One region of the Bacillus sp. mrc49 genome, then DNA from elsewhere that is predicted to be linked to it. Evidence: riboswitches for the same ligand, from Rfam matches in the RefSeq annotation. Region 1 holds a riboswitch; each other region holds the start of a gene.

The links. Region 1 has a riboswitch for thiamine pyrophosphate ahead of CVN76_RS22730 (ABC transporter substrate-binding protein). Riboswitches for the same ligand answer to the same signal wherever they lie in the genome.
Region 2: another riboswitch for thiamine pyrophosphate. It lies ahead of thiC (phosphomethylpyrimidine synthase ThiC); the one in region 1 lies ahead of CVN76_RS22730 (ABC transporter substrate-binding protein).
Region 3: another riboswitch for thiamine pyrophosphate. It lies ahead of tenA (thiaminase II); the one in region 1 lies ahead of CVN76_RS22730 (ABC transporter substrate-binding protein).

What each region holds. Positions count from the first base shown of each region.
Region 1 is NZ_PHNG01000762.1:20,782-31,004, forward strand. Features, by position in the region: gene CVN76_RS22690 (2-keto-3-deoxygluconate permease) at 1-336, opposite strand, end outside; gene CVN76_RS22695 (sigma-54-dependent Fis family transcriptional regulator) at 492-2,162, opposite strand; gene CVN76_RS22705 (NAD kinase) at 2,639-3,442, shown strand; gene CVN76_RS22710 (TatD family hydrolase) at 3,485-4,255, opposite strand; gene CVN76_RS22715 (ABC transporter ATP-binding protein) at 4,275-5,027, opposite strand; gene CVN76_RS22720 (ABC transporter permease) at 5,002-5,784, opposite strand; gene CVN76_RS22725 (thiamine-binding protein) at 5,781-6,065, opposite strand; gene CVN76_RS22730 (ABC transporter substrate-binding protein) at 6,077-7,081, opposite strand; TPP riboswitch at 7,209-7,318, opposite strand; gene CVN76_RS22735 (protein-glutamine gamma-glutamyltransferase) at 7,546-8,376, shown strand; gene rarD (EamA family transporter RarD) at 8,436-9,365, opposite strand; gene CVN76_RS22745 (amidohydrolase) at 9,413-10,223, opposite strand, start outside.
Region 2 is NZ_PHNG01000710.1:133,258-143,480, forward strand. Features, by position in the region: gene CVN76_RS19820 (hypothetical protein) at 50-583, shown strand; gene CVN76_RS19825 (hypothetical protein) at 1,308-1,934, opposite strand; gene CVN76_RS19830 (arylamine N-acetyltransferase family protein) at 2,148-2,915, opposite strand; gene CVN76_RS19835 (NAD(P)H-quinone oxidoreductase) at 3,068-4,048, opposite strand; gene CVN76_RS19840 (DUF2243 domain-containing protein) at 4,331-4,849, shown strand; gene CVN76_RS19845 (cytochrome c oxidase assembly protein) at 4,839-5,621, shown strand; gene CVN76_RS19850 (carboxymuconolactone decarboxylase family protein) at 5,728-6,093, shown strand; gene thiC (phosphomethylpyrimidine synthase ThiC) at 6,339-8,120, opposite strand; TPP riboswitch at 8,256-8,371, opposite strand; gene CVN76_RS19865 (HAD family hydrolase) at 8,487-9,275, opposite strand; gene CVN76_RS19870 (histidine phosphatase family protein) at 9,421-9,954, opposite strand.
Region 3 is NZ_PHNG01000709.1:171,930-182,152, reverse strand. Features, by position in the region: gene CVN76_RS17975 (IclR family transcriptional regulator) at 1-477, shown strand, start outside; gene CVN76_RS17970 (3-hydroxyanthranilate 3,4-dioxygenase) at 522-1,082, shown strand; gene CVN76_RS17965 (amidohydrolase family protein) at 1,073-2,113, shown strand; gene CVN76_RS17960 (RidA family protein) at 2,076-2,537, shown strand; gene CVN76_RS17955 (aldehyde dehydrogenase) at 2,584-4,059, shown strand; gene CVN76_RS17950 (2-keto-4-pentenoate hydratase) at 4,077-4,859, shown strand; gene CVN76_RS17945 (acetaldehyde dehydrogenase (acetylating)) at 4,876-5,760, shown strand; gene dmpG (4-hydroxy-2-oxovalerate aldolase) at 5,792-6,811, shown strand; gene CVN76_RS17935 (2-keto-4-pentenoate hydratase) at 6,808-7,581, shown strand; TPP riboswitch at 8,194-8,321, shown strand; gene tenA (thiaminase II) at 8,456-9,139, shown strand; gene CVN76_RS17925 (ECF transporter S component) at 9,155-9,739, shown strand; gene CVN76_RS17920 (ABC transporter ATP-binding protein) at 9,752-10,223, shown strand, end outside.

The DNA of each region.
Region 1 (10,223 bases):
TGCAATGATGGCCAGTGGTGCCATTCCCAAAAACAATCCGTTGCTATCGGCCAGCCAAAACCCAAGAAGTCCGACCAATGCTCCCAATACCCACTTATATGTTAAAAGTGTAACACCCTTTTTAACCGAAGTGCCTGCAGTGCGAAGATTGATTTGTGTTCCCGCAATCAAGAGAAATAAGGCGATTAAAGCACTGGAGCTGTTCACGAACAATGCTTCGGTAAAACCGCCAATCCTTAGTAAATCAGGAAATAATGTATTGATGGTCGCCGCCAACAATAGTGGAACAACCATCATCCCGCCTGGGATTCGATCTAGCGTTGCTTTAATTCTCATAATAAAAACCCCTTTGCTTTATTTATTAAAGCGCTTTCAATATTTATATTAAAATATCATGTTAATTAAAGCAACACTTTTTATATTTAATAACAATAAGATAGTTAAATAGTTTAAAAATGCAACACATTAGATAAAAAAAAACAAACTTAAAGTCATTCTTTAAGTTTGCGCCATAATGTTGCTCGGTTAATGCCCAATCGCTCAGCCGTTTTCGTTTGATTATAGTCTTCTTCCTTAAGGGTCCGCTGAATGATGTATTTCTCCATCTGTTTCAGTGTCGCTTTTTGCGATACGAGGATATCAGTTGAAAGACCATCATCTTCCAACACTTTTTCAATGGTTTCTTTTTGAATCACATACTCTTTTTCATTCAAGGCTATTTGCTTTATAAACCGTTTCAAGTCGTCAATATTATTCGGATACGAGTAATCTTCCAAAAGGGCCAAAGCCTCACTTTTAATATTCATTGCCGTCGTTCCATACGTTTGATGATAATGGGATAAGAAAAATTTCGTTAATTTTTCGATATCCTCCTTACGGTGTGATAAATCCGGCAGATGAATCGTGTTTATTTCCAGACGTGCAGCAATTGCTTCGCTAATTTGTTCATTTGACCCGATAAATATCGATACCCCATTTTTGCAACAAGTGTACAAAAATTCGTTTAATGGGTCAAACTCCTTTATGCGATTGATATTCTTCAGGAAAACGGTTCGAATGTCATCTAAAGGCAGCTCGTTAAGTGCGCTTTCTTTGAACTCCTCGAAATCAATGGTACATAGCATCCCATTATTCGCTAGTTCATTATGTATATAATTGACAAGAAACTCTTTACCCGTCCCACGACTTCCTTTTAAATGGATGATTTCATGGTTCTTGTAGAGAGAGGCCACAGTATTTACAAAAGCTGCGTCCATAGCAATCGGCTCCGGGAAAGAAGCTGCCTTGCTCTCCACCCCTTTCAGTTCCAACCGTTTCACGGAACTGGCCGTTATAATGTACATCCTATACGATGCTTTCAAACCATGATGCCAAAAACCTTCTACATCTATACTCTTTCCGTCAAGGGAGAAATGGGCATGAACAACCTGCTTATTCTCGGTAAGTTCTGTATTCAAGCTCTGGTATTGGCCAGCATTCAACGGATTAGCATCAAAATCGGTTAAATGCTCATAGACCACTTGATTTTCCTCATTAAAAATGACGATATTTTGGACTTCTTTGACCAAAAGCCTTTCAAGCATCCCATTCATATCATTTTTGTAATGAAGGAAGGAAATCATCTGTTTCGCATCATTAACGGCCCTTAAGATCGATTCCCGCCCCGATTGAATCAGGAAACCCTTCATGCCGTAAGAAATGGTCGCATTAATGGTAATTACATCACCAACGATTTGTTTATACCCCTCATTCTTCAGCTTTAATATGAGAGGCACCACTTCTTCAGATTCGCGAACTGTATATACCTGTAAGGGAAGCTCCAGTAAATCGATAATGGACTGGGCACCTGAAGTTATATTTGAAAATCCAACTATGGCGGTTTTATCTTTCAGCTCACTGGCAAGCGTCAAGGAACGAATCATGTCATATCCTGAAAGGTGCATGTCGATAACCGGGATATGGACGGATTTCTTAATGAGCTTGGCTGTACCGCCCCTGCTGATAATGGCATCCGCTCCGTTTTTCTCCTCCAATTTCGCAAGTTCCACACCTTTTTCCAAGTCACCCACCGAATAGCCGATTTCCATATCCGGATACAAAGGCAGACACGCTTTTATAATGGGCAGCATCGATTCATATGGGGCAATGATATGCACTTTCATATACATAACCTACTTTCTTGAATATCCGTACTCTATTAATAAGCACCCATCCTATCGAAGGGATTGAAGCCCCCTGTAGAATCGGGTGAATAGAGAATTATTATACCATTTTTCTCCTCCCACTTCTTTTATTCAAGCTAACATCACTGTGCTCATTGTCCCGTATGGGTTTGGCGGTTACGGCTGCGGTCAATAATGAAGCACTCATTTCACGAGTAATGGCTCCCGAAAATAACCATTCCAGAACCATTTCATGGGTAAAACGGTGAACTCCCACGTAAACGCTCCAAACACACGAGTAAATGAATGAAAAGTGCACCAACATACTAAAATGTTTCATTCCATGATAAACTACTATGTATAAGTGCAGCACACCATTCTCTAAAATGGACGGACGAAGGCCCATATTGGCTTCATCGCTTCCTAATATAGAGAATATAGAAAGCCCTTTCATTACTATTATTATTAGGGGGATCATGATGAACACTCGAAGAAATATTTATTTTTTCCATGCATCAAGTTCAGAAATGCAAAACAAGGTCGAACATCTTGCGGAGTTGGCCAACCAGAACGACTATGAGGTCGTCCAAGATTTCACAAAAGCTAACATTATCGTGAGCATTGGTGATGACGGTACCTTTTTACAGGCGGTACGTAAAACCGGCTTCAGGGACGATTGTTTATATGCCGGCATTTCCACTACCGGAAATTTGAATATGTACTGCGATTTCCATCTAGAAGATACAGACAAAATGATTGATGCGATGACAAGAGAGCAAATCGAGGTTCGTAAATATCCAACGATCGAGATTCAATTGGACGAACAGCCTCCATTTTATGCCCTAAATGAACTGAGTATCCGGACTTCGATTACGAAGACGTTCATCATGGATATTTTTATCGATCAAATTCATTTCGAAACCTTCCGCGGGGATGGAATCATCATTGCGACCCCTACCGGAAGCACCGCCTACAATAAGTCGGTGAATGGCGCCGTCGTGGATCCGCTCCTCCCTTGTTTTCAGGTGAGCGAGCTCGCTTCCATCAATAATAATACGTATCGGACCCTCGGGTCTTCATTTATACTAAGCAGCGATAGAACCTTGACTGTTCAACTTGAACAAAATGGTCCAAGCTATCCGATCGTCGGACTTGATAATGAAGCCTTGAGTATCAGCCATGTCGGAAGGGTAAAGGTCCGCTTAAGCGGCAAAGTGATCAAAACCGTCAAACTAAAGGATAACTCTTTTTGGGAAAAGGTAAAAAGGACCTTTCTCTAAAAAACCTTGAAAAAGGTGCCAGATATTATCTCTGGCACCTTTTTATATTTCATAAAAATCCTTGGTGTTTCGATAAAGGGTTTCATACACTTGGTCGACCGGCAAGCCTTTGATCGAAGCGATGTGACGCACACCCTCATGGATCATGCCAGGATGTGTCGCTTTCCCCTTGAATTCGCCTTCGAACTCCCATGGTCCATCCGTTTCAACCATCATCAGCTCAAGCGGATATAGAGACACTAAATCCTTTATTTCTCTTTCATAGCAAACGTCGGGGGTGATGGAAATGCGGTATCCATTTCGGATCATCCTAGCGATCGTTTGGCCATCGCCTTTAAACCAATGGAAATGTGCCTTTCTGATATCGTGCTTCTCCAATAGGTCGCATACGATGGGAGCATCCTCATATACGGCATGAAGGATTACCGGTTTATCGATTTCTTTTGCAAAAGCAAGAAGCCTATCCAATATCTTTATGTATCCTGCCAACTCGATAGCGGGATTTTCCTGTCTTAAGTAAAAGGGAAGCCCAATCTCCCCTACAGCCACCATATTGTGCTGATGTGCCTGCATCCAATTCAACAATTCATTCATTTCCTGTTCACTAGGAAGGGGCTGTTCGGGGTGAAACCCAAAGGCTGGCTTAATTCGTGAATCTTTGCGTGATAGCTGGTCATTTATGATGGAAGATTCCAAATCCATGGAAACCGTCAGCAGTGACTCCACCTGCACCATTTCCATATCCGCGAGTATTTGCTCCTGCACCCTTCCATCATATTGATCAAAATGGATATGGCTGTCGATGATTTTCATGCATCATACCCTCCTTGGCTTATGTAGTGAAGGTTGGCTTCAGTGCGGCATATAATTCCCGTTTCAACTGAAAGAATTCATCACTGAGAAGCTGTTCTTCCCTCCTTGGCCTTGGAAATGGAACGACAACCTCCTTGATGACAGATGCCGGTTTGGATGATAACACGTATATCCTATCGGAAAGGAACACCGCTTCATCGATGCTATGTGTAACGAAAAGCACCGACCGCCGATATTCCTCCCAAAATGACATCAGCCATTTTTGCATCTGCACCCTAGTCAGTTCATCCAAAGCGGAAAAGGGTTCGTCAAGGCACATTAAATCCTGAGGGCTCAAGATGCTTCGGATAAATGCGGCCCTTTGCTTCATGCCGCCGGATAATTCGTGCGGATATGCTTGTTCATACTCTCCCAACCCTGCTTTGATCAACAAGGCCTTGGCTCTTTTTTTGTCTTTAATCCCGGCAAGTTCACTTCCTAGCAGGACATTTTCCATAACCGTTCTCCAAGGTAATAGCGAGGGCTGTTGGGGCATATAGCTTATATGGCCTTTTAAGCCATTTATTTTCTTTCCGTCGAGTAAAATGTCGCCATGGTCCGGCTTCAAAATGCCGCCGGTCAAGTGAAACAATGTACTTTTTCCACTGCCGGATGGTCCAAGGATCGTGACGAATTCCCCTTCACCCACATGAACATTCAGCTTCTCTAAAATATTCTGTTTACCATCAAAGGAATAGGAAACGTCTTTAATTTCCAGATGCATGCTTTTCATCCTCCTTCCGCTTCCATGAAACAAGGTACCTCTCCAGTAGGGTGATGATTCCAAAAAAGAGCAGGCTCATTCCCATAATGATGAAAATGGCTACAAACACCCGATCGGTCCTGAACGCCGAGGAGGCGAGTGTCATATATACGCCAATCCCGGATTTCGCCCCGAGCCACTCCGAAATGACTGCACCCATTACACTATAGGTCGCCGAGATTTTGAGGCCGGAGAAAATGGACGGAATCGAGTGGGGAAGTTCGAGCTTCCAAAACAACTGTCTGTTTCCCGCTCCCATCATCTTAAAATAATGCTTGAGTTCATACGGTGTCTGGCGCAGGCCATCCAATGAGGCAACGGCAACCGGAAAAAAGCATACAAGGGAAATGACGATGAGCTTAGGCAGCATCCCAAAGCCAAACCAGATCACTAAAAGCGGTGCCAGCACGATGATGGGAATATTCTGTGACAAAATGAGCAAGGGATAGACGGCATCTTTCACACCTGAAAACAGATGTAAGGCCGCAGCAATCAATAAGCCGATACAGCTTCCAATTAAAAAACCGGATATCGCAAGCTCGGTCGTTGATAATAGGTGTCCCAATAGATTATGAAAAGACTCGATTCCTTCAATGAAAATGGCAGATGGAGCAGGAAGCAGCCATTTTTCGATTTTCAATATCGCTGTCGCTGACTCCCATGCGATCAGCAGCAATACTAAAAGAAAGAAGGGAGCCCCCTTCTTCCAAATCCTTCTTCCGATCATGCCCGATACTTCTCCGTCAACGTATCCATCGTGATCCCGCTCGGCTGATATAATATTTTGACTTGGGAAATGACATTCGGCGAACCTAGTTCAATCATTCTTTGATTCATTTTTTCTATCACCGCAAATAGCTGGGAAAGCTCGCCCTCCATGGTTGTTTCCAGGGGGTGAACCTCGTATTTGACACCTGATTCATCTATGATCTTGATTGCTTCATCGACTAAAGGAATGACATTTTCACCTTTAGGAATAATTTGTATACTGATTAAAGAACTGGCCATTTTTTTTCCTCCTAATTAGGTAAAAATTCGTTGGTAAACGCCTCTTCAGGTTTAAAATCACCTTCAAGAAGCTTATTTTCTCTCATCCAATCACTGTAATTCTTCCATATATCAAGCTTTTGTTCACCCCAGCGCGGAGCATCATCCTGATATTTATCCGCAAGCCACGCCTGGCTCTTCCTCACTAGTTTGGCATCCAGGTCCGGAGCGGCCTTCATTAAAATGTCCGCTGCCGCATCGGGATCATCAATCGCAAACTGATACCCTTCAGAAGCTGCATGAACGAATGCCTTAACCGTGTCTGGATCTTCTTTGATCAGCTTTTCGTTCGTTGTCAGAACAGGCGTATAGTAATCGAGCTTATCCGAGTAATCAGTCAAGTAAATCATATTCAGCTTTTCATTTCTCAGCTCGGCCTCGACACCTGTCCATCCATAATAAATCCAGGCGAAGTCTACATCCCTTTTAACTGAAGTGAAAAAATCAGCATCCCCTGTATTGACGATATCGACTTTATTTACATCCGCATTTTCTTTTTTCATGAGCGAATCCATGATGGCCTTTTCTACCGGTGACCCCCAGCCACCATATGTTTTCCCTTCAAAATCCTTAGGGGATTTAATGTTTTTATCCGCTGGAGATGCGAATCCAGAGGTATTATGCTGGATGACTGCAGCCAGTGAAACGATCGGCACACCTTGGACGCGGGCCTGGGTAATGCCTTCCTGGTAGCTTACGCCAAATTCGGATTTCCCGGAGGCCACCAGCTTATCCGCACCGGCTTCACCTGGCATGATGATATCGACATCCAATCCTTGTTCTTTAAAATACCCCTTTTCCTTGGCTACATACAATCCTGTATGGTTTGTATTCGGTGTCCAATCGAGAACGACCGACACTTTTTTCAATCCTTCATTATCTTCCTTTTTTGTTGCTTCATCTTTTTCGTTCGTTCCGCCGGCGCCACATCCAGCTAAAAGGAACAACGAAGTCAGCAATGGCAAAAATTTATTCAAGCGGGTATCCTCCTACTCATCGTATAAGATCCACATGCAGGAATATTAAGGGCGCCAGGTGCATTTTGCCAATCATAAAACAAAAAACGCCCGAAGATGAATTCGGACGTTAACATACAAAACGGAAAATCTGTCATAATATGTTCCCTCCGCTGGCACCATCCAGATCAGGTTCTAAGAGTCAGCATCTAAAGGATGCAATCTCAGCCAGCATTACTGGCTCCCCTACATTTCTCGCACATATGGACTTTTCTCTATCATTATATCAATTCATCGGGAAAAGGGAAAACTAATTTGCTTCCGTTAAAAAATCTCCTACATCTGCCATCCGAAACATGCTTCATTACCGGCACTTTTCCTCCTTCACATAATCACTTCCATGCGGATAATCATATAATGACCATGACCTGCAGACATTTCCATGTACCAGATTCATAACTCATAAGCAAAAGGTGGATATGATCATGATCAAGATTAATCACAAATGGTTAGATATCAGTCAACTCCAGCCAGGAATACCCTCTGCCAAGGCGCTGGAACTGCTACAATTGCTGGCGGGATATGCGACCGTTTTTGAATACCGGAACTTGGAGGAACTTAATTTCGACATTCAATTGAGGCTTCGAGTCATGGAGGCAGCCATTTCATTAGATAAAAGCGGTGCTGAATTTGCTACACTCGATGAATCGGAAACAAATCAACGATATTGGCACCTTGCAAAGGATGGCACCTTCACCCTTCAGCCAGGAATTCCTCCCCATGTTGCCATTGCAGATATTTTCCAAAATGGAACGCTATATGCTTTCGAATGCGGGACAGCAATAGTCGTCACGTTCTTAATGGGGATCATGGATGTAATCGGCCCGCGGAAGTTTGACTATCTTTTTTCAGACCTCGTTCTATATGACTGGCATCCCCCAACGAATATGATCCTGCTCGTTCACCGCGGCACCGATTATTTACCAGGGGACTGCGTGTATTTCAAAAACCCGGAACATGATGAAAAAAAGCCTGAATGGCAAGGGGAAAATGCGATATTATTAGGGAAAAATCTCTTTTTTGGCCACGGGATCGGCATTACCAATTCTAAAGGAATCATTGATGAGTTAAACGATAATAGAAAATCGAATGCAACCATATCGGCCTACCTGACAGACCATATCGTCAGCCTTGACAGTTCCTATTATTTTGACACAGTCCAACCCTATCCCATCCGGAAAGAACAGATACCCCGTCTCAACAGCCTCCCTGATTTGATCGTTTCTGAAATAGGTTCGACGTTTCACCTATCCTGATGCATGGCCCTGCATAAAAAAATGCTTGGAGGAAAAGCTCCGCCAAGCATCTTTTTCATTCATGCACCCATATTCCTCTTTTCTTTGAACCTGCGGGCGCTTGCCTGCCCCCATTTCGTGATGGAAAGTGTATAAACGGCCAAAGCAGACCATATGAACAAAAAGGCTAAAAGATGTGCTTTGGTAAAACTTTCATGATAGACGAATACACCGATCAGTAAAGATAAGGTCGGAGCGATATATTGAAAAATGCCAAGCATCGAAAGCGGGATCTTTTCTGCTCCTTTTGCAAAGTATAAAAGAGGTAGCGCCGTGACGATCCCGCCGCCAACCAACAGCAAGCCTGTGCTCCCAGCTGTAAAGAATTTCATGTCTGCCTGGGCCGATAAGTATATCAGGTAACCAAGGGCGAGGGGCGTCACCATCATCGTTTCTAGCGTCAGCCCGATCGCCGATTCGGCCTTGATCATTTTTTTCGCCAATCCGTACAATCCAAAGGTCATCGCCAAGACAAGGGAGACCCAGGGAATGGTGCCAAAATGAATCCCAAGGATCAAAACACCGATTCCGGCAAGCGCGAACGACATGATTTGCGCTCCGCTCAATTTTTCCTTTAAGACGATCACGCCCAAGAGGACGCTGACTAGCGGATTGATATAATAGCCAAGGCTGGTGTCGAGAATCCGGCCGGAGTTAACGGCCCAGATGAACACTCCCCAGTTAGCTGTAACGAGCAGTGACGCTGTAAGTAAAGCCATAAAGAGTTTCGGGTTACGAACTATATTCTTGACATAGTCAAGAAACGCTTGCCATTTTTTCATGAACAGCAATAACACCAGCATGAAGACGAAAGACCATAATACCCTTTGCGCCAGTATCTCTGTTGCACCGACCCCCTGGAGGAATTTCCAGTACACCGGAACAATTCCCCACATCATATAAGAAAGAGCGGCATAGATCGCCCCTTCTTTTTGTTCATTCACTTTCATAACCTGCCTTCTTTCCATTCATTCCTTGATCTTTTAAAACCATCTACCTATTCTGCATTCCGATGACTCGTTTTGCAACTGTTATTTTCATCATACATGATCCTGTCATCAATGACCGTCATGACCGCTTGAGCTGTTAGGAGATCATCAGGCTTCACTGCAAAGACATCCAAATCAAATACGGTAAAGTCGGCATCATACCCTTTGAAGATCATACCGCGCCGCTTTTCCTGGCCAATTGCCGCGGCACTCCCTTTCGTATATAGAGAAAATGCCTCAAAAACGGTAAGCCTTTCAGCCAAGCCATATCCCGCATCATCACTATCGATTTTCGCTCTCGTGACAGCTGCATGGATCCCCAAGATTGGATTCAATGGCTCGATCGGTGCATCTGAACCGCCCGCACAAGTGATTCCCATATTCAAATAGGTTTTCCAGGCGTATGAGGATGCCAATAGCTTTGCCGGAACCTTTTCTTCCACCCAAGGAAAATCGGACGGTACGAAACCGGGCTGGATATCAAAGATCACCGGCAGTTTGACTGCCCGCTCCAGCAGCTCCGGCCGGACGATCTGGGCATGTATGAGCCGATCATGCAGTCCGTCTTTCGGAGGCAGAGCTTCAATGGCATTCAATACATATTCAAACGCAAGATCGCCAATGGCATGGGCCGCAATCGGCATGTCTGCCTGCCTTGCTTTTTGCACCCAATGGCGAAGCTCTGCTTCCGTGAATATCGCTACGCCATTCGTACCGCTTTGATCTGCATACGGCTCGCTCAGCAAGGCTGTATGCCCCCCTAAGGAGCCATCGGTGAATATTTTCATGCTATCGAACTTGATATATTGCGTTCCCTCT
Region 2 (10,223 bases), on a different contig from region 1:
CCAGATTAACTAATTAACCAGTACCTAATATTAAGAAAGTAGGAGGAATATGAATAAAAAACGCATTGCTTTAGGTATCAGCATTTTATTGATAGGAGGTTTAGTTTTTACTTATTTTTCAGCATATTCAGAGAAATTAACAACATCTACAAACCTTTCCAACGAGTCCATTGGAGGTGTGAAAATCCACGAAAGTATAAATAATAGTCGTTTTATAACACAGTATGACAAACGATTAAGTAAAGAAGATAATGACTTATATGATTATTACCATTGGAAAGGCGGATTAGAAACTGCTTCTATTAATTCTGGTAAAGATAAAGGTTCAATAATGCGGTTAATCATAACTGGTACGGATAAAAAAACATATGATAATCCTCTCCACACCGCAAAAGGAATTAAATTAGGTGATACAAAAGAAAAAGTTCTTTCTTTATATGGAAACAAATATTACAAAAGTAATGAGCAAGGAGCTGATATCATCGGATATATTGACCACAATCAAGAGATAACTTTAGAGTTTTGGTGTATCAATAGTGGTAAAGTGGCTGAAATTCGGTTAGATGATTCAAGTGTTAACTAAAAGCAATGCCATTGCTGCATGTAAAGATTGTTAAGATACAAGATACAGGGGGTTCTGTCTCATTTTGATTATCCACCTAAATTTGGTACTTGCTGTCATACTTATTAACGGGAAAATAAACAACACTAATCTTTAACAGAGCCCAAATATTAGAAACAATGTTTCGATTCCAAATCTGGGGATCCCCATTCTTCCGGATAGAATGGGTGCAAAAAAAAAAGGACTGAACTCAGTCCTTCCAGTGTTTAGACAAAAGGGGTTCGGAAATATAAATTCCGAACCCCTTTTGAAATTCTCTTCGAATGTTCGCCTGAATTTTAAGATACGTGCCCCCTGTATGCGGCCGCGTGGAATGAATAGGCAAACTGTTTTGTACTTTCTTTTATTTCTTTGATTTCGTTCTTATCCAATTTATCCGGTGGAAAAGGCTTCTATCTATTAATTAAAACAAAGTTGATTGGAGCGGGTGCTCGAGACTCCTGCAGGAAAAGCGTGTCTAGGGGAGACACCGTAGGTGCAAAGCGCCGAAGAGGCTTCCCGACCGCCCGGGGAAAGCGAGTGCCTGGAATGGAAATCAACGGCCACATTGTACAACTCATAAAAATAGACAAACTCGATTTTCATCGAGTTTGTCTACAGTCTGAAGGGACTAAATTCAGTCCTTCTTGCTTGACAGTGGTCGTAATGGTTCCTTACGTCACGTCCATATACTTATCCGGACCCTCTATTCAGAGGCTTGCGATTGCTCGATCTTTTTTGTGATATGCGCAAGATTCATGGACGAATGCTGTTTATAATCCCTGCCGATCGACTTGAATAATCCCTTCGCTATGCCCACCAATAAAATACTGATATGCTCGTTCGCTATCACCGATTTATATGGTAGCCTTGAATCAGCTTGGGCCCCGCCAATTTTATCTGCCATTTCTTTAATGAAGTCGATGACGGTCACTTCATGAAGTTTTCCTTCCATGCTCGTTTTAAAGATGACTTGATTTCTCCAGGATACTAAGTCGATTCTCTGTTTAGAATAGTCGAAGAGTTCTTCAGGAACTTCTGCAAGACCCGTTTTGCTGATTTGAATGCCGCCCTTCACAGGATACAATTTAGGATGAGGATTGATTTTCTTTATTAAAGATTGATCTATCGTGACTTTTTCCCTTTTTATTCGCGTATGCCTCGTTTCACCTAGCATCAGTTTTAGCTGGACGGCGATTACATGATTGAATTCTTCCAATTCAAAGAGTTCAACCAACATTACGCTATATTCCAATATTGAGATTGCTTCATCGAATTTTCGTTTCATGCCTGCATTCGATCTGGAGAATACCAACCTATTGTTTCTTTCCATGAACGCTCCCCCTATCTTTCGTACCATCTATCTCTATCACGCTTTTATTGCCGCTAGCTCTTCTGTTTCTTCATTCACCTAGTGAATGGGACAAAGCTGAGGTTCCTCTAATTTAATTCTCACCTTAGTTTTACGATTGAATATTCATCCACTAAAAGGACCGGCAAGTATCCTCGACAGTCTTAGTCAGCGTGGATCGTGACTCCATTGCTGCTATCTATCAAAGTGTTGTTTCAGCAGCTCTTTGAATCGTTTGCCATCTATGTCTTCTCTCGTCACTTTTCCATCAGCCCATTGTGTAAAGGATGTATCCGTTAAAGTGATGTTCCCGCTGTTTGTCAGACAGGTAATCAAAGGATGCTTGTTAAAAGGCGATTGGGGATTTTCCTTGATGATCGTTTGAACCTCATTGAGTTCGGCTACATTTTCTACCGGATTGGAGGAATCGAAAGCATACCCTATTTTCCAATCAGGATCTTTATATTTCAGCTTCAGCTCAAGAATATGATTTCCATGTTCGGTATTTTCCTTTTTTACCCTAAATTCGCCGTTTTGGGAAATGACGGTTTCCCCAGTCAATGGAACTGGTTTTAGCGGCAGATTTCCTCCAAATCCCGTATCAACTAAATACGTTTCGCCGTCATGCTTCAAGAGTATGGCGACATGAGTCCTTCCGATTGTCATCCATCCTTGATTGTAGATGACGCCCCGGACCAAGGATACTTCGAAGCCATTTTCGATCAAGAAGAAATAAAGGGCTGCATTCAATTCATAGCAAACTCCCCCTTCGTTTCTTACAAGGACTTTATTAATGATATTCTCTCTGGTGATGTCATGAAGATTGGAAGTGATGATAGATAAGTTTTCGAAAGGAATCGTTTTTCCTGTCTTTTCAAGAATATCATCCAATCCTTCAAACGCCAGTTTCTTCTCTCCCTTGATGCCTATTCGTTTCCTGAATAATGCATTCAGATCACCCATGCCGGTTCCTCCCTTAAGTCAGCAATGCTCAAGCGTTTATGCTTTTTAAATATTATTAGCTTCGCCATCATTTCATTCAAGGAAACTTCCTTCATATATCAGTGATTATATCAGATTCCCATGAGTGAAGGTCTCCGCCATCCTTGCAGGAATCATTCATTTACCTTCAAAATGATTTTACCTACGTTCTTATTCGCCTCCATATGTTCATGGGCCTTTTGAATTTCAACAAAAGGAAAAACGCGATCCACGATTGGCCTCATTTCATTTTCTAGGAACAATGGCATCACTCTCGAAACGAACTCCTCGGTCAACTCTTTTTTATACGCATCGTCCCTAGGAGTCAATAAAGTGCCTTTTATTTGCACCCTTTTTAACAGAAGTTCCATAAGGTTCACTTTTTCCACAACAGTTCCGCCAAGGATTCCGATCAATACCCAGCGTCCATCGGTATTGATGCTCTTAAGGTTTTTCTCCCAATAAGAAGCACCGATGAAATCGAGAATAACATCCGCTCCCAGATTATTGGTTGCCCTCAGCACTTCTTCATCGAAAGCTTGTTCTTTATAGTTAATGCATATGTCTGCTCCCAGTGAGCGGCAGAAATCCAATTTTCCCTTTGACCCTGCAGTGGTGATGATTGTTGCTTTTGTCAATTTCTTAGCCAGTTGAATGGCTGCCGTGCCGACACCGCTTCCGCCTGCGTGAATCAATACGGTATCTTCATCGGTTAACCCGCCTAACCAAAATAAAGTTTGGTAAGCGGTCAAGAATACTTCGGGAATAGCTGCCGCCTCTTCAAATGATAGGTTATCCGGTATTTTCATTGCCCTGTCTGCCGGCATCACAGCATATTCTGCATAACCGCCGCCATTCACAAGCCCCATTACCCTCGTCCCTAACTCTATGTTTGCCCCTGCACCTTTTTCCACTACTTCTCCAGATACCTCAATCCCTAATATTGGGTTGCCCATGTATCCCGATTTACCTTCCCGTGAAACGATATCGGTCCTATTGATTGCAGATGCTTTCACCTTTATTAAAATTTCTCCGTTTTCGACCTTAGGCATTGAAAGATCTTGAAACTGCAACTGCTCTGGGCCACCCGGTTTTTTTACCACTACAGCTTTCATGCATCCCACTCCCTTATGATTAAATGGCTTTTCTCCTTTAAAATGGTTTGTCTTGAAGATGGAAACTATGCTACTCCAAAATATATCCACACGCAAATGATTCGGTCCGGTCCTACCAGGATCAAACCATGAAGATGCCGTTCTATACGTCTCCATAAATATTGAAGCATAAAAGGTCCCTTTACCCTGTCTATTACTTACAAAACAGGGTAAAGTAAAAGAACCATATTAAGGAAATTGGTACACGATAAAGAAATTTCATTAACAAAGGAGGATAACCATATGGAATTCAAACCGAGGAATCAAAAGGATCATTCCATTGCCGAAATACGCTATGCTTATTCGGCCCGCAATTTATGGTCCGGCATTCTTTTTGGCATCGGGCTGATCGCCTTCATCGATGAGGCCATCTTCCATCAACTATTACACTGGCATCACTTCTATGACAAATCCACGTCCAGTATTGGGTTGGTCTCGGACGGCTTGTTTCATGCCCTCAGTTGGTTCGCAACGGTAGGGTCTTTGTTCATGTTTGCCGATCTTCGCCGCCGAAAAGGATTATGGCTGAAAAGGTGGGCCGGGGGCGTATTGCTTGGGGCAGGCTTCTTTCAATTGTATGACGGCATCGTCCAGCACAAGCTCATGCATCTCCATCAGATTCGTTACAATGTCGATATTCGCCCTTATGACTTGATTTGGAACGTGGCAGCGTCGGCAATGATTTTGTTCGGCATTGTCTTGATCATCCGGACACGGCGCAGCTTACTTAATGTGAAAGCGGACAACCATCATGCACAGTGACGGACATCTTCATGATGGCGGCGCTTGGTTTGAACCGATGCTGTGGGGATCATTCGCACTAGTTATCTTGATATATATAGGAGCTGCTATATATTCAGGACGCCAATATAAAAAATGGCCATTATCGCGCACGTTGTTTTGGATTCTTGGCGTCATGAGTGCAGCCTCTGCAATAGTCGGCCCCATAGCCGATCGGGCACATATGGACTTTACAGCACACATGGTCGGCCATTTATTGCTTGGAATGCTTGCACCCATTCTCTTGGTACTCGCCGCCCCCATTACACTTGCTCTTAGAACATTGGATGTGCAATCGGCCCGCCGCCTATCTAGATTGTTGAAAAGCTGGCCATTGCGGATTTTAAGCAATCCCATCTCTGCCTCCATTCTCAATATTGGCGGGCTATGGATCCTCTATACGACTGGACTGTATGGGGCGATGCAGCACAATATCACGCTGCACGCATTGGTGCATTTCCATGTATTCGCAGCGGGCTATTTATTCACTGCCTCAATGATTTACATCGATCCGGCGCCACACCCGCTCAGCTTCAAGTTCCGGATGATCGTGTTTGCCCTTTCATTGGCCGGACATGATATCCTTTCTAAATACATATATGCCCATCCACCAAGCGGAGTCATGAAGGAACAGGCAGAGAGTGGCGGAATGTTAATGTACTATGCAGGTGATGCCGTTGACCTTGTGCTTATCTGCATCCTTTGCTGCCAATGGTTCAAAGCCGCCCGTCCGAAGGAATCAATTGCCATTTAGCGACAAAAAGTTCATTAATAAACTCCGATGTTTCTTGATTAAGCAGGCTCCATTTAGCTCATACTAATTTTTGATGAATAAAACTTAGGATGGAGCTGAATGGAAAATGGAATTTGAAGCAAAGAATTCTACTGAAAATGCTCTTCATGATTATAAGGCTGGAATTGGTGCCTTTACGGAGAAAATGCCCGACCTTGCCGAGAAATTCAATTCCTTTACGGAAGAGTGCTTTAAAGAAGGTCAATTGACCAAAAAGGAAAAGCAGCTTATCGCATTGGGAATCAGTTTGTATTCACAAGACGAATACTGCATCATCTATCATACTAAAGGGTGCCTGGATCAAGGCTGTTCGGAACAGGAAATCCTTGAAGCCGTTGGTGTTACAGCGGCATTCGGTGGAGGTGCGACCATGAGTCAGGCAGTGACCCTCGTCCAGGAGTGCATCCAGGAAATCAATCAGATGAAACAATAATAAAGATAGGGATAGGACTGGTCCTATCCCTTTTCCTTTCCCAATGAAAAATCTCTACCAATGCAGACTTTCGATTAAGTGACATTTTATGCATTTTTGTATATAGTCTTTTTTTTCAAATTCATGCGTGCAATTTTCCCGAAGCATGTTCAGCTCTTTCTTCAGTTGCTCCAATTTTGCTTCCAGTACTTTCATTTCACCTTTTATTTGGATGACCCGATTCAGCGAATTCTGCCTCTCACCAATCATTGATAGATGGTTCCATCCGTTTTCCTGAACTCATTCGCTTTTTCTTTTAGTCCTTCGCCAATTACGGTTTCAAAACCGAGCCCCTTTTCTTTCGCTAAATCACGTATGTCCTGAGAAATTCTCATACTGCAGAATTTAGGTCCGCACATGGAGCAGAAGTGTGCCGTTTTGGCACCTTCAGCCGGCAGAGTTTCATCATGGTATTCGACAGCTCTTTCGGGATCGAGGGAAAGGTTGAATTGATCTCTCCACCGAAATTCGAACCTAGCCTTGGAGAGGGCATCGTCACGTTTTCGTGCATGCGGATGGCCCTTTGCAAGATCAGCTGCGTGGGCGGCAATTTTGTAAGTAATGACACCGACTCGAACATCTTCCTTGTTTGGTAGGCCCAGATGCTCTTTAGGTGTTACGTAACAGAGCATGGCCGTTCCAAACCAGCCAATCATCGCAGCACCAATCGCCGATGTAATGTGATCGTAGCCAGGAGCTATGTCTGTTGTCAAAGGCCCTAAAGTATAGAAAGGGGCTTCTTGACACACTTCCAGCTGCTTATCCATGTTTTCCTTGATCAAATGCATCGGCACATGTCCAGGACCTTCAACCATGACCTGAACATCATGCTTCCAAGCGATCTTCGTCAATTCCCCCAATGTTTCCAATTCTGCAAATTGTGCTTCATCGTTCGCATCTGCAATCGATCCGGGACGAAGCCCGTCTCCCAATGAGAATGAGATATCATATGCCTTCATGATTTTACAAATCTCTTCAAAATGAGTATAGAGAAAGCTTTCTTTGTGATGGGCCAGGCACCATTGAGCCATGATCGACCCACCCCTGGATACGATCCCCGTAACCCGCTTTGCTGTTAGGGGGATATACCGCAAAAGCACACCAGCATGTATGGTGAAGTAATCGACTCCCTGCTCAGCCTGCTCGATTAATGTGTCCCGAAAGACCTCCCAATTTAAATCTTCTGCAATTCCATTCACTTTTTCCAACGCTTGATAGATCGGGACCGTTCCAACTGGCACCGGCGAATTCCTGATGATCCATTCCCGTGTCGTATGGATATTCTTCCCTGTGGAAAGGTCCATGATGTTGTCTGCTCCCCACCTGGTAGCCCAAGTCATTTTCTCCACCTCGGCTTCAATCGATGAGCTGACGGCCGAGTTTCCAATATTGGCATTTATTTTCACGTGAAAATTACGTCCGATGATCATCGGCTCGCTTTCAGGATGATTAATATTTGCCGGAATGATCGCCCTTCCGCTCGCTACCTCTTCTCTCACGAACTCGGGGTCGACATTTTCCCTAATCGCGATGAACTCCATTTCGGGTGTAATGAGGCCTTTGCGTGCATAATGGAGCTGGGTAACATTTTTCCCCTGATTCGCCCGTAACGGATGCCGTTTCAATCCTGGAAAGATATCGGCATTGGATCGTGACCCTGTTTTTTTGTATCCATTATCCTCGGGTTTTATTTCCCGTCCATCATAGGCCTCGACATCTTCACGCTCCAGGACCCAGCTGCGTCTGATCGGGGCAAGGCCTTTATGAATATCCACCGGATATTCTGTATCCGTATAGGGACCGCTCGTGTCATACACCCGTAAAGGCGGATTTTCCTCCTCACCGAAGGTCCCGGTAGTCGGACTTAGCGTAATTTCACGCATTGGTACTTTAATATCCGGTCTGGATCCCTCTACATACACTTTTTTACTTCCTGCAAAACTGGACATAATCGAAACGTTCAAGTCGTTTACTGAATTACCCATCATGATTTCATTTCTCCTTTTTATTGATTTAAAAAGGACAAAATCCAATTCATTTTTCGCACGAAAAAGCCAGATCTCCGATTCAAGACCTGGCTGACGTTAGTATGACTACAGAAATGACCCCATGTTTCGTCATTGCTTAGTAGATTCTAACTTCCCCACGCTGGTATGAACCAGATCAGGTCCTGAGGGTTAAGAAGCTTTACGCGCTTCTCTCTCAGCCCAACGTTTATTGGACACCCCTAGTCTGAACATTATAATCGAACACAGGGTAACTATATCTCACCCGTTTCATTCTGTAAATCATTTTAAAGTCCTAATATTTCCATCATCCACTCCATGAATCATTAAGCAATCAAGATCAATGACTTAATCTTCCAGGCTCTCAAGAATAGGGAAGATCTCCTTCAAATGCTTGATTTCATAGGTTGGAACCACCTCAGTCCGTTCCTTATCCTCGCGATTTATCCAGACCGACTTTATACCCACTCTCGATGCCCCGAGGATATCCGTCATTAAATTATCGCCGACCATCAATACATCATCTTTATCCAGCTCCATGATTTCCAAAGCATGCTCAAAAATGGAAGCATCCGGTTTACCGCGACCAAACGCTCCTGAGATGACGATTCGATCAAAATAAGGGACCAGTTCCGGTGTGATTTCAAGTTTGGTATTCTGCAGTTCTGGTGAACCATTCGTCAGCAAAAGTAATTTGTACTTCCCTTTCAATTCATCCAGAACTTGGAAGGATTCTTCGTAGATAAACGGTTTTTTACGCCTTTCCGCTGGAAAACGTTCTGCCAGTTCAAGGCCGAATTCAGGGTCATCGATACCTAATGACTTCAAACCCCTCGTCCAAGCTTCACTGCGATAAGCCGGTACAATCTCCGCCATCTTCCGAAATTCATCATGATCATCGTTAAAATTTCCCCACAGTCCTTCAAAAGGGTTGATTCCGATCATTTGTGTAAATGCATATGTATCGTAAGAAGAGTAAAGCTCACGCGCTTCCTTTCGCACCGCTTCCTCAAGCTCGCCGACATTTAAATCATATTTCTCCCTAGCCGCTTCGCATGTGGCAACAAAAGCCTCTTTCACGCTTTTCTGATCCCATAGTAACGTATCATCCAAATCAAAAAAAACTGCCTTAATCAAAATATCCGACCTCTTTCCCCATTATGGAATTCGCTAAAATTACATTAGTACAATCATAAACTACAATCATGGGGAAATGAATAATTATTCGGAAAATGACAATAACTTTCTACTTTTAGGGCTGAGAAGCTTAAATACTCTTTCATCACCTTTCGAAAACATACAGCCTTCCATTGCTGGCAAGCTTGAATTTTGGACCTCCGAACCCCCGTCTTATCAACTCTTTCCTTAAAAAGACCATAAGTGCGGCATGACTCACGATCAAGACATCCCTTTCCCCCTTCGCAAAGATCTCGTCCAATGCTTTATTGATCCTCCGCTTTGCACTCTTTATTTCCTCTCTCGTTTGCTTGTTCATGACAGAGCAGCAGCGAATCCAAATGGCCCAAAGGATGAACGGCAGCTTCAACTCCCCTTTTAGGGGCGGGGAAGGGATTTCCCGCAGTTCTTCCATAAAATGAATCGTGCCAGGAAAAATATGTTCCGCTGTCTTGACCGCTCTCGGCATATCGCTGCAATAGCATTCCTCCCACTCCGCCTGACCTAATGAAGTCGATCCATAAATGATATCCGCAGCATCATAGTCGATGAACCACTGCTTCATGTCATCCGCCGACACGGATTTCCCGGTCGGGAATTCATGCGCCACCTTAAAATGCCTTACCAACCCAATTTTCATATGTACTCCTCTTCATCATGCAAATTCTTTTATTGATTGATTCAGTATGTATTTTATATAACCAAGACAAATGCGTTGCCTCTATCTTCCCTGTAAAGTGTCCCGCTGTCATTTCTCGACTGAGCAAGACTTGATGATATTGCCGTGGACTTCTCTTCTTTAATACCCTTTCCGTCACTTTATCTAACAAAGGAGAAGATTTACAAATTCTTCAAGACTGGGTCGGAAGCAGCCTGAAAGGAGAAAATTCATCAAGAGAAGGAAAAAAG
Region 3 (10,223 bases), on a different contig from region 1:
CAATTTAGAGGGAATTCTCACATCGGCATGTTTCACGAAGGCGAAGTCAGGTTTGTGATGAAAATGTCGTCCCCTCATGCCGAGCATATGACCACATATATAGGAGCAAGAAAACCAGCTCATTGTACGAGCAGCGGGAAAGTATTACTTGCCTTTAACCCATCTTTTATTCAGCCTACGCTTGCGAAAGGGCTATTGAAGCACTCAACTAATACGATCACTTGCATTAACCAATTGAATGAAGAGTTGAAGGAGATCCGCAAACGGGGATATGCGATCAGTGATGATGAAAATGATTTTGGGTTATATGGCGTTGCCGCACCTATAAAATCCTATAATGGCCAAGTAATTGCAGCTCTAAACCTTGTCGGGGATCGAAATTATATGATTGGAAAAGAAAAAACAAGGATTATTCAGTCGGTGATCCGTTCGGCTCAAATGATTTCAAAACAGGTTGGTTATATGTCGTTAACGTGAATTTACTGACTATTGTGTAAATTAAAATGGGAGGTAGTTTATTTATGAAAGGATATGTTCAATCTTCAAAATTACAGGAGAGGTCATTAAACCTATTGAAAGTTATTGAGGACAATAAAAATTTATTGAAGCCGCCTGTCAATAACAAAGTGCTTTGGGAAGATTCCGAATTCATCGTCATGCTTCTGGGTGGCCCGAATTATCGGCGGGACTTTCATGTCGATCCTTCTGACGAGTTGTTTTATCAGATAAAAGGCTCGTGCTATGTAGAATGCATCAATCAAAACGGTGAGCGTGAAGTAGTGGAGGTAAAAGAGGGGGAATTGTTCATGCTGCCAGCTGATGTACCACATTCCCCTCACCGTGTATCGGATACTTACGGCATTGTTGTAGAACGGAAGCGCGCGAAAGGTGAGCTTGAAGATTTTGTTTGGTTCTGCGGGGATTGTAATCATGAGATGCACAAGGTTACGGTCCAATTGACGAATATTGAAGTTCAGGTGAAGGAAGCCATTGAAGCTTTCAACGGTAGTGAGGAACTGCGCACTTGTAGTGAATGCGGTCATGTCATGTCAGAGAACGTTGAGGCTTGGAAATGCGAATAGATTTTCATACACATATTCTTCCGTTGGACCTGCCAGACTTAACAGGTGAATTTGGTCAGGGTCGCTGGCCGGTACTAGATCAGAAATGTTCTTGTGGAGCGGATATCATGGTAAGCGGAAAGCTGTTCAGAAAAGTGACTGACCAAGTATGGGACGCTGAAAAACGCATTCAGGATATGGATGCGGAAGGAGTCGATATGCAGGTGCTCTCACCGGTGCCAGTGACATTTTCATACTGGGCGCCTATCCACCAGGCGCTATACATGTCCAAGTTCCAGAATGATTTCATTGCTGGGGCTGTGAACAGGCATCCAGATAGGTTCATAGGTCTCGGTACTGTACCTCTTCAGGATATCAATGTGGCGATAGGCGAAATGGAACGCTGTAAATTTGATCTTGGCCTGGCGGGGATCGAAATCGGTACGAACGTAAACGGAGAGAACCTAGATTCACCTGTTTTATTGGAATTCTTCCAGATGGCTGAAAAATGGAATGTCCCACTGTTTATACACCCATGGGAGACAATGGCAAAAGACCGCACGGAACGTCATAACCTCATGTATACAATCGCGATGCCGAGTGAAACGGCATTGGCGGCAGCAAGTATTGCGTGGAGTGGCGTCATGGAAAAGTTTCCAAACCTGAAAATCTGTTTTGCACATGGAGGGGGCTCATTTCCTTATATTTTACCGCGGATCGATCAGGGGTGGGAAGTATGGCCTGAATTAAGGAAAACTTCCATGCCACCAAGTTATTATGCACAAAAGTTTTATTTCGATTCCCTGAACTATGATACCCGGAATATTGAGTATCTGATTAATAGGTTTGGATATCAGAAAGTGCTGATGGGTTCCGATTATCCATTTTTATTGAGAGAAAATCCCCCAGGTCAGGTGATAGATGACACTCTAAATCTTTCAGATGAAGTGAAAGCGAATCTTCTAGGGAAAAATGCATTGAGGTTTTTAAATTTGGAATCACGAGAGGAGAAGCATGGAAAAACAGATAAAAGCACCGGAACAAGTCCTTGAAGAACTTGGAATCAAGCTTGAGCCGCCGAGGAAAGCGGTCGGCAACTATGTCAGCCACGTCCGTGTTGGAACTTTAATTTTCACATCTGGACAAGGTGTGGATGATTATCATGGAAAGGTTGGCAAAGATCTGACGGAAGATGAAGGGTACCAGGCAGCGAGGCAGTCGATGGTAAACCTTCTGCGGGTGCTGAAGGAAGAACTTGGAGAATTATCCAAAGTGAAAAAGGTCATCAAAATTCTCGGAATGGTTAATTCAGCCGAGAATTTCACAGGCCAGCCCAAAGTATTGAATGGCGCGTCTGACCTGCTTGTGGCCGTATTCGGAGAGAGGGGTAGACATGCTCGGTCAGCAGTGGGAATGGCCCAACTTCCGAATAATACGGCAATTGAAATTGAAATGATCGTGGAAATACAAGATTGAGGCACTTGTCTAAGCCAATACCTCAATAAAGGGGGAGGGATTTTTCATGCAAGCAGCAAATGATAGTAGATATACAGCTAAATCTATAGATTGCCGGCACTTTATTAACGGTGAATTCCTGAATCCAAATCAATCCAAGACTTTTGATAATATCAATCCCGCAACGGAAGAAAAACTTGGCTGGGTTGCAGAAGGGGGGAAAGAGGAGGTGAATCTGGCTGTTTCTGCAGCAAGACATGCACTTAAAGGTCCTTGGAAATCTTTTACCGATAGTGAACGCTCTAAGGTTTTAAGGAAAATTGGCGATCTCATTTTGGAAAAGAAAGAAGAACTGACAATTTTGGAAACTCTTGATACAGGGAAACCATACAGCCTTGCACTGGAAATGGATATCAAGCGTTCAGCTCACAATTTCCACTTTTTTGCGGATTACATCACTACACTTGGCAATGAATCGTTCAATCAGGATAACATTGCCCTTCATTATTCGCTTAGGCGGCCTGTAGGTGTTGTTGGAATGATTAATCCGTGGAATTTACCTTTGTTATTGTTGACATGGAAATTGGCACCATGCCTTGCAGCTGGAAATACAGCGGTTCTGAAACCAGCTGAACTGACACCGATGACAGCGACTAAGTTAATGGAAATCTGCAAGGAAGCGGGAGTTCCCGATGGAGTTGTCAATCTTGTGCATGGATTTGGTGTAGATTCAGCCGGAGCTGCTCTGAGTGAACATCCGGACGTCGATGCGATAACTTTCACAGGGGAAACTAAAACGGGAACGGCGATTATGAAAGCTGCCGCGCCTACGTTGAAAAAAATCTCTTTTGAACTGGGCGGGAAAAATCCGAATATTGTGTTTGCAGACTCGAATCTTGATGAAGTAATCGAAACGACATTGAAATCAAGCTTCATGAACCAAGGTGAAGTTTGTTTATGTGGATCGCGTATCTATGTTCAGCAAGGTTTGTATGACGAATTCCTTGAAAAGATGGTCTTACGAACAAAAAAATTAAAAGTTGGCGATCCGTTTGATTCCGAAACGGAGGTAGGAGCTGTAATAGGAAAAGAACATTTTCAAAAAGTGATGAGTTACATTGATTTGGCGAAAGAAGAAGGCGCAAGAATAGTAACGGGTGGAAGAAGAGCTGGACAATTTGAAAAAGGCTTTTTCATTGAACCGACTATCATTGCCGGGGTTACGCGTGAATCCCGTTGTGTACGGGAAGAGATTTTTGGCCCTGTAGTAACGGTCATGCCTTTCGAAACGGAAGAAGAAGTACTGGATCATGCCAATGACACTCATTACGGTCTGGGGGCAACGATTTGGACCAATGATTTAAGGAGAGCGCATCGTGTCGCTTCTAAAATAGAAGCGGGCATTATCTGGGTGAATACATGGTATTTGCGTGATTTGCGTACACCTTTTGGTGGTATGAAGCACAGTGGCATCGGCCGTGAAGGCGGATCGCATAGTTTCGAATTTTACAGTGAATTGTCTAACGTCACGATTAAATTATAGGGATGGGGGAAAGCATCATGAACGCTAGTTTAACGGAATGGTCTGCCAGGTTTTTGAAAGCGGAAAAAACAAGAATCGGAATAGCGGCCCCCACCAGTGAAATTGAAGATTTGGACGTGGAGGATGCCTACCAAATTCAGCTTGAAACCATTCGAAGGAAAATCCAATCCGGTCTACAGGTATCAGGAAAGAAAATAGGCTTGACCTCAAAGGCTATGCAGGAAGTTCTGGGGGTCAATGAACCAGATTACGGACATTTACTGGATGGAATGAGGGTGGAGAATGGTGGCTGCATATCCAGTTCACGATTGATTCAACCGAAAGTGGAGGCAGAAGTAGCTTTTATTTTAAAGAAAGATCTACATGGTCCCGATATTACGGTTGATGATGTAATCGAAGCCACTGATTATGTGGTTGCCGCAATCGAAGTGGTTGATAGCAGGGTGATGGATTGGAAGATTAAACTTCCGGACACTGTCGCGGATAATGCCTCATCAGGCTTATATATTTTGGGAGATCGCAAAATCCAATTACGTGATATCGAACTCCCTTCCGTCCAAATGAGTTTATATAAAAATGGTGATTTCATGAACGAAGGAACAGGTGAGGCGGTACTGGGAAATCCAGCGACGTGCGTGGCCTGGTTAGCAAACAAACTGCATGCGTTTAATGGTACATTGAATGCGGGCGAAGTCATACTATCAGGTGCACTATCCGCCGCAATCGAAGCGAAACCGGGTGACCATTTTTCTGCTGACTTTGGAGAAAAACTTGGAATAGTCTCGATTAATTTTGAGTGAAAGGAGCTCAAGTGCCATGAAAAAGCTAAAAGTAGGCATTATCGGATCAGGGAATATCGGGACGGACTTAATGATGAAAATCCACCGGTCGGATGTTCTTGAAATGTCGGTAATGATTGGTATTGATAAGGAATCAGAGGGTTTATCGAGGGCTAGAGCGCACGGACATCATATCATTGCAAATGGCCTGGATGGATTTTTGGACAAGCCGGAGCTTGCAGACATTTTGTTTGATGCCACATCCGCGAAGGCTCACGTGATGATTCACTATGAAGCCCTGAAAAAGTTGAACAAGAGGGTCATAGACTTGACTCCGGCCGCAATCGCACCCTTTGTTGTTCCTTCTGTCAATTTGCAGAACAATATGGAAGAGATGGAAGTTAATATGATTACTTGTGGCGGTCAGGCGACAATCCCAATTGTTCATGCGATCAGTCAAGTGGCCCAGGTCGAATATGCTGAAATAATCGCGACCATTTCCAGCAAGAGTGCCGGTCCCGGAACTCGGGCTAATATCGATGAGTTCACCCAAACGACGGCAAGGGCACTGGAGCAGGTCGGTGGAGCGAAAAAGGGAAAGGCTATCATTCTGCTAAATCCGGCCGAACCGCCACTCATTATGAGGGATACGATACATTGTCTGCTTCAATCGGAGTCTTTTGATGTGAAAGCGATAAAATCGTCCATTAATAAGATGGTGGAAAAGGTATCTGAATATGTTCCTGGCTATCGTCTGAAGACAGAGCCGATAATTGACGGTAAACAAATAACCGTATTTCTGGAAGTGAAGGGGTTAGGAGATTTTCTCCCGGTTTATGCAGGTAATTTGGATATAATGACGGCTTCAGCTGTAAAAGTGGGGGAAGAGATCGCTAAAAGTCAATTGGAATATTATGTTTGAAAAAGAAATCAACTGTAAAGGTGGGGTTCATTTGCGTAAAGATGTATTGGTCACTGAAGTTGCATTGCGGGATGGGAGCCACGTAGTGGCACATCAATATACAATTGAACAAGTCAAGAACCTGACAGGAAAACTAAGTGCTGCAGGTGTCCCTTTTATTGAAGTGTCGCATGGAGATGGCCTAGGCGGATCGTCCTTGCAATATGGTTTCTCAAAGGTGAATGATATTGAATTAGTTGAAGCAGCTGTTGAAGTGGCTGGCGAATCCGCTATTTCAGTGTTATTAATTCCGGGTATAGGAACAATCGATCAATTAAAAGAAGCCGCTCACGTTGGTGCGAAAATGGCACGAATTGCAACCCACGTAACCGAAGCGGATGTATCAAAGCAACATCTGGAGGCTGCGAAACATCTCGGTATGGAAGCAATTGGATTTTTAATGATGTCTCACATGGCATCTCCCGAAAAACTTGTTGAACAAGCCCTTTTAATGGAATCCTATGGAGCGGATGCTGTGTATGTGGTTGATTCCGCAGGGGCTTTTTTGCCCCAAGAAGTGAAGACGCGAATCAATTTATTAAAAACAAACCTGAATATCGATATCGGTTTTCATGCTCACAATAACTTATCACTCGCTGTGGCAAATTCACTTGTAGCAATCGAAGAGGGGGCGAATCGAATTGATGGCAGCATCCGCTGTCTCGGTGCAGGTGCAGGGAATACCCAGACGGAGGTGCTTGTTGCCGTTCTGGATAGGCTGGGTATCCGTACGGATATCGACTTATATAAAATGCTTGATCTTTCGGAGGAAGTGGGAAATACAATCATGCAAAAGCCCCAGGAAATAACAGATTCGAGTTTAATAATGGGATATAGTGGCGTGTACTCCAGCTTTTTATTGCATGCGAATAAAGCGGCGAAAAAATATGGAGTCGACGCAAGGGATATTTTAATGGAGCTTGGCCGGCAAAAAGTTGTTGGCGGACAGGAAGATACGATCATTGAAGTGGCAAAGCAAATGGCGTTACAGAAAGAAGGGACTTTAAGATGAAACTTGTTCAACTAGCAAAACAAGTAGCAGAATCGCAAAGAAATGGCCATGAGATGGATAAACTTACATTATCCAATCCAGAACTCACAGTAAATCAAGCCTATGAAATTCAGAAGTTGAGCATTAATGAAACGCTCACCGGTGATAACAAATTCATCGGGTGGAAGATGGGCTTGACGAGCAAAGCCAAGCAACAGCAAGTAGGGGTAGAGGAAGCGATTTATGGCAGGCTGACATCTGCCATGGAACTTAATAATCCATATTTAAAAGTTGGGGAATTCATTCATCCGAGAGTGGAGCCCGAATTCGCTTTTTTGTTCAAGGGGGAATTGAAAGGTGCAAATATAACGGCGAAAGACGTATGGCCGGCCGTAGAATGTGTATTTCTAGCATTGGAAGTCATTGACAGCCGTTATAAAAATTTTTCTTTTACACTTACAGATGTAGTGGCGGATAACGCATCCTCAGCCAAAATCCTGCTTAGCAATCAAGCTTTTTCTCCATATCACACGGACTGGGCACAAGCAGAAGTTATGCTTTATCAAAATGGTGAAATGCAAAAGAAGGGGCTTGGTGAGGCTGTACTCGATCATCCGATTCATTCGATCGTGGAACTTGTAAAAATGATAAGCCGGGAAGGACTGTCCATTCAAGCTGGTATGATCGTTTTGGTAGGCGGTATTACAGATGCCATTTCCATACAGGCAAACGATGAAATTATAGCGGATTACGGTAAGCTTGGGAAACTGACATTGCATGTCATAGCGTGAAAGAGGTGGGAATCAATTGCGTCAAGTCAATGCTTCGGAAGAGGTCGGCAATAGTAAATTTGGACATTTACATTAATGATTTTTATGTGGTGTTTGTTCGCCATTACCTTTGAACAATTTGATATAGCCATGTACGGAGTATATATCAAAAACCAACCCAAATTAGAGCGGAAAACAACAATTCGCGAGTAAAAGGTGCAAATTCGCGAATAAACCTCCTAAACTCGCGAGTAAACGCCTCAAATACAGAAGAATCCATTCAAATTCGGCACTAAACCGCGCAAATATATCAAAAACCAACCCGAATCAGAGTGGAAAACAGCAATTCGCGAGTAAATCTTCCAAACTCGCGAATAAACCGTCCAAACTCGCGAGTAAATCGCCCAAACTCGCGAGTAAACGTCTCAAATACAGATGAATCCACTCAAATTCGGCACTAAACCGTGCCCAAACTTGTGAGTAAACAACTAAAATTTGCGGGTAAATCGCAACAAGGGGGATCTTAGCAATTCCAACTCTTTGAGGATATGTGTTTTGAAAATTTTTTCTAATCTCTGTTTGACAATTGGATTTATCGTGTTAATATAAAGGCAAATGAATTTCATATACAATTTGTACCACTAGGGGTGCTTTATTGGTAAATCCGATTTTACCTGAGAAGCTGAGATTAAAGTATGACTTTAAGACCCTTGGAACCTGATCTGGTTTATACCAGCGTAGGGAAGTGGGGTCTGGGACGATACGGTTTTTTTGTATTATTTCAACTACAACCACTTTCTTGCGTTAAAGAAAGTGGTTTTTTGTTTGCCAAAAAAAGGAGTGGTGAAAGTTTAATTGTGTCATTGGTGAAAAATATTGATTTGGAGGAATGAGGATGAAGTTTTCAGAGGTAATTAGGCAAGAGGTGGATCATATTTGGGAAGCTAGTTTTAGGCACGAGTTTGTAACGGGAATAGGGGATGGCACGTTGCCCTTGGAGTGTTTTCGTTTTTATGTGATGCAGGATGCCTACTATTTATCTCACTTTGCGAGGGTTCAGGCCTTAGGTGCAGTCAAGGCTGAAGATTTACATACAACGAGCAGGCTTGCCGGGCATGCCCAAGGAACGTATGAAGCGGAGTTGAGGCTTCACGAAAATTTTTCTGAGAAATTGGGTATCACGGAAGAAGAGAAGGCAACCTTCACACCTGCCCCGACGGCTTATGCGTATACATCGCATATGTATCGGGCCGCTTATTCAGGACATTTAGGAGATGTGATTGCCGCGATCCTGCCATGCTACTGGCTTTATTATGAGATAGGTGAAAAGCTGCAAGGGTGCAATCCGGATGAGCCGATTTATCAAGAATGGATTGCGGCATATGGTGGAGAGTGGTTCCGTGCGCTGGTTGAAGAGCAAATTGCAAGGCTTGATGAAATTGCTGAAAAAGTAACGGATTCAGATAAAGAACGGATGAAAGAGCATTTTATCCTTAGCAGCCAATATGAATATTCATTTTGGGAAATGGCTTATCGTTTGGAAACATGGCCGGTACATAAGAAAACATTAGAAGTGTAAAAGGAGATTGTAACTATGAAACAAGGGTTGAAATTAACGGATATATTGGTCACGATCGTGATTGCTGTCGCCTTTGGTATCGTTTATATCCTGTGGGGCTCGATTTATTATTCCGTTAAACCATTTGGATTGCATTTAGATCAGCTAATTTATGGAATGTGGTTCATGGCAGGACCCGTTGCCTTTTTGGTTTTACGGAAGCCTGGCGTGGCACTGTTGGCAGAGATTGCGGCAGCATCGGGTGAGTTCTTTCTTGGCTCACCGTGGGGGTTGACCGTCCTTTTATATGGGGTGGTGCAAGGCTTATTCGCGGAACTGGTGTTCATGGCTTTCAAATATAAAAACTTCAATCTATCGGTAGCCGTTTTAGCAGGGATTGCTTCCTGCCTTGGATCGGTCGTGATGGACTTTGCCTACGGGGAGATCGGTGCCCTCTCTACTTGGAATTTACTATTGTTCATGATTGCTAGATTTATCGGATCGATCTTCTTTGCTGGGGTGTTTGCCTACTATCTAGTACGGGTGTTGGAAGCTACGGGAGTTACGAATCTTGTACGTCCAGTATCAAGCAAGGATTATGCCGAATTGGATCAAAAGTAGAGGTGGATGACGATGGAACGAATCGCTCATGTCGAAAAGTTAAGATTGAAGTTTCCTGGCGATGGTTCCTTGCTTTTCAAGGACTTATCCGTATCGATTGATAAAGGTGAAAAGGTTTTATTGTTAGGTCCGTCTGGAAGTGGGAAGTCGACCCTATTGCAAGTTTTGAGCGGGTTGATCCCACAATCCATCGAAATACCGATGAAGGCGGATCGATTGAAGTGTCCAGCTTCATGGGGGTTCGTTTTTCAAGATCCGGATTGTCAATTTTGCATGCCGTTTGCCGATGAGGAGATTGCCTTCGTTCTGGAAAATCTCGCCATACCAAAGGAAGAAATGAAGGAGAAAATCCAATATTATATCAGTCAGGTAGGATTGGAGCTGAATGATTTTCATACATGCATCGATACATTATCAGGCGGGATGAAGCAGCGGCTGGCTATTGCGTCCGTCTTGGCGCTGGAACCAGAAGTGATTTTTCTGG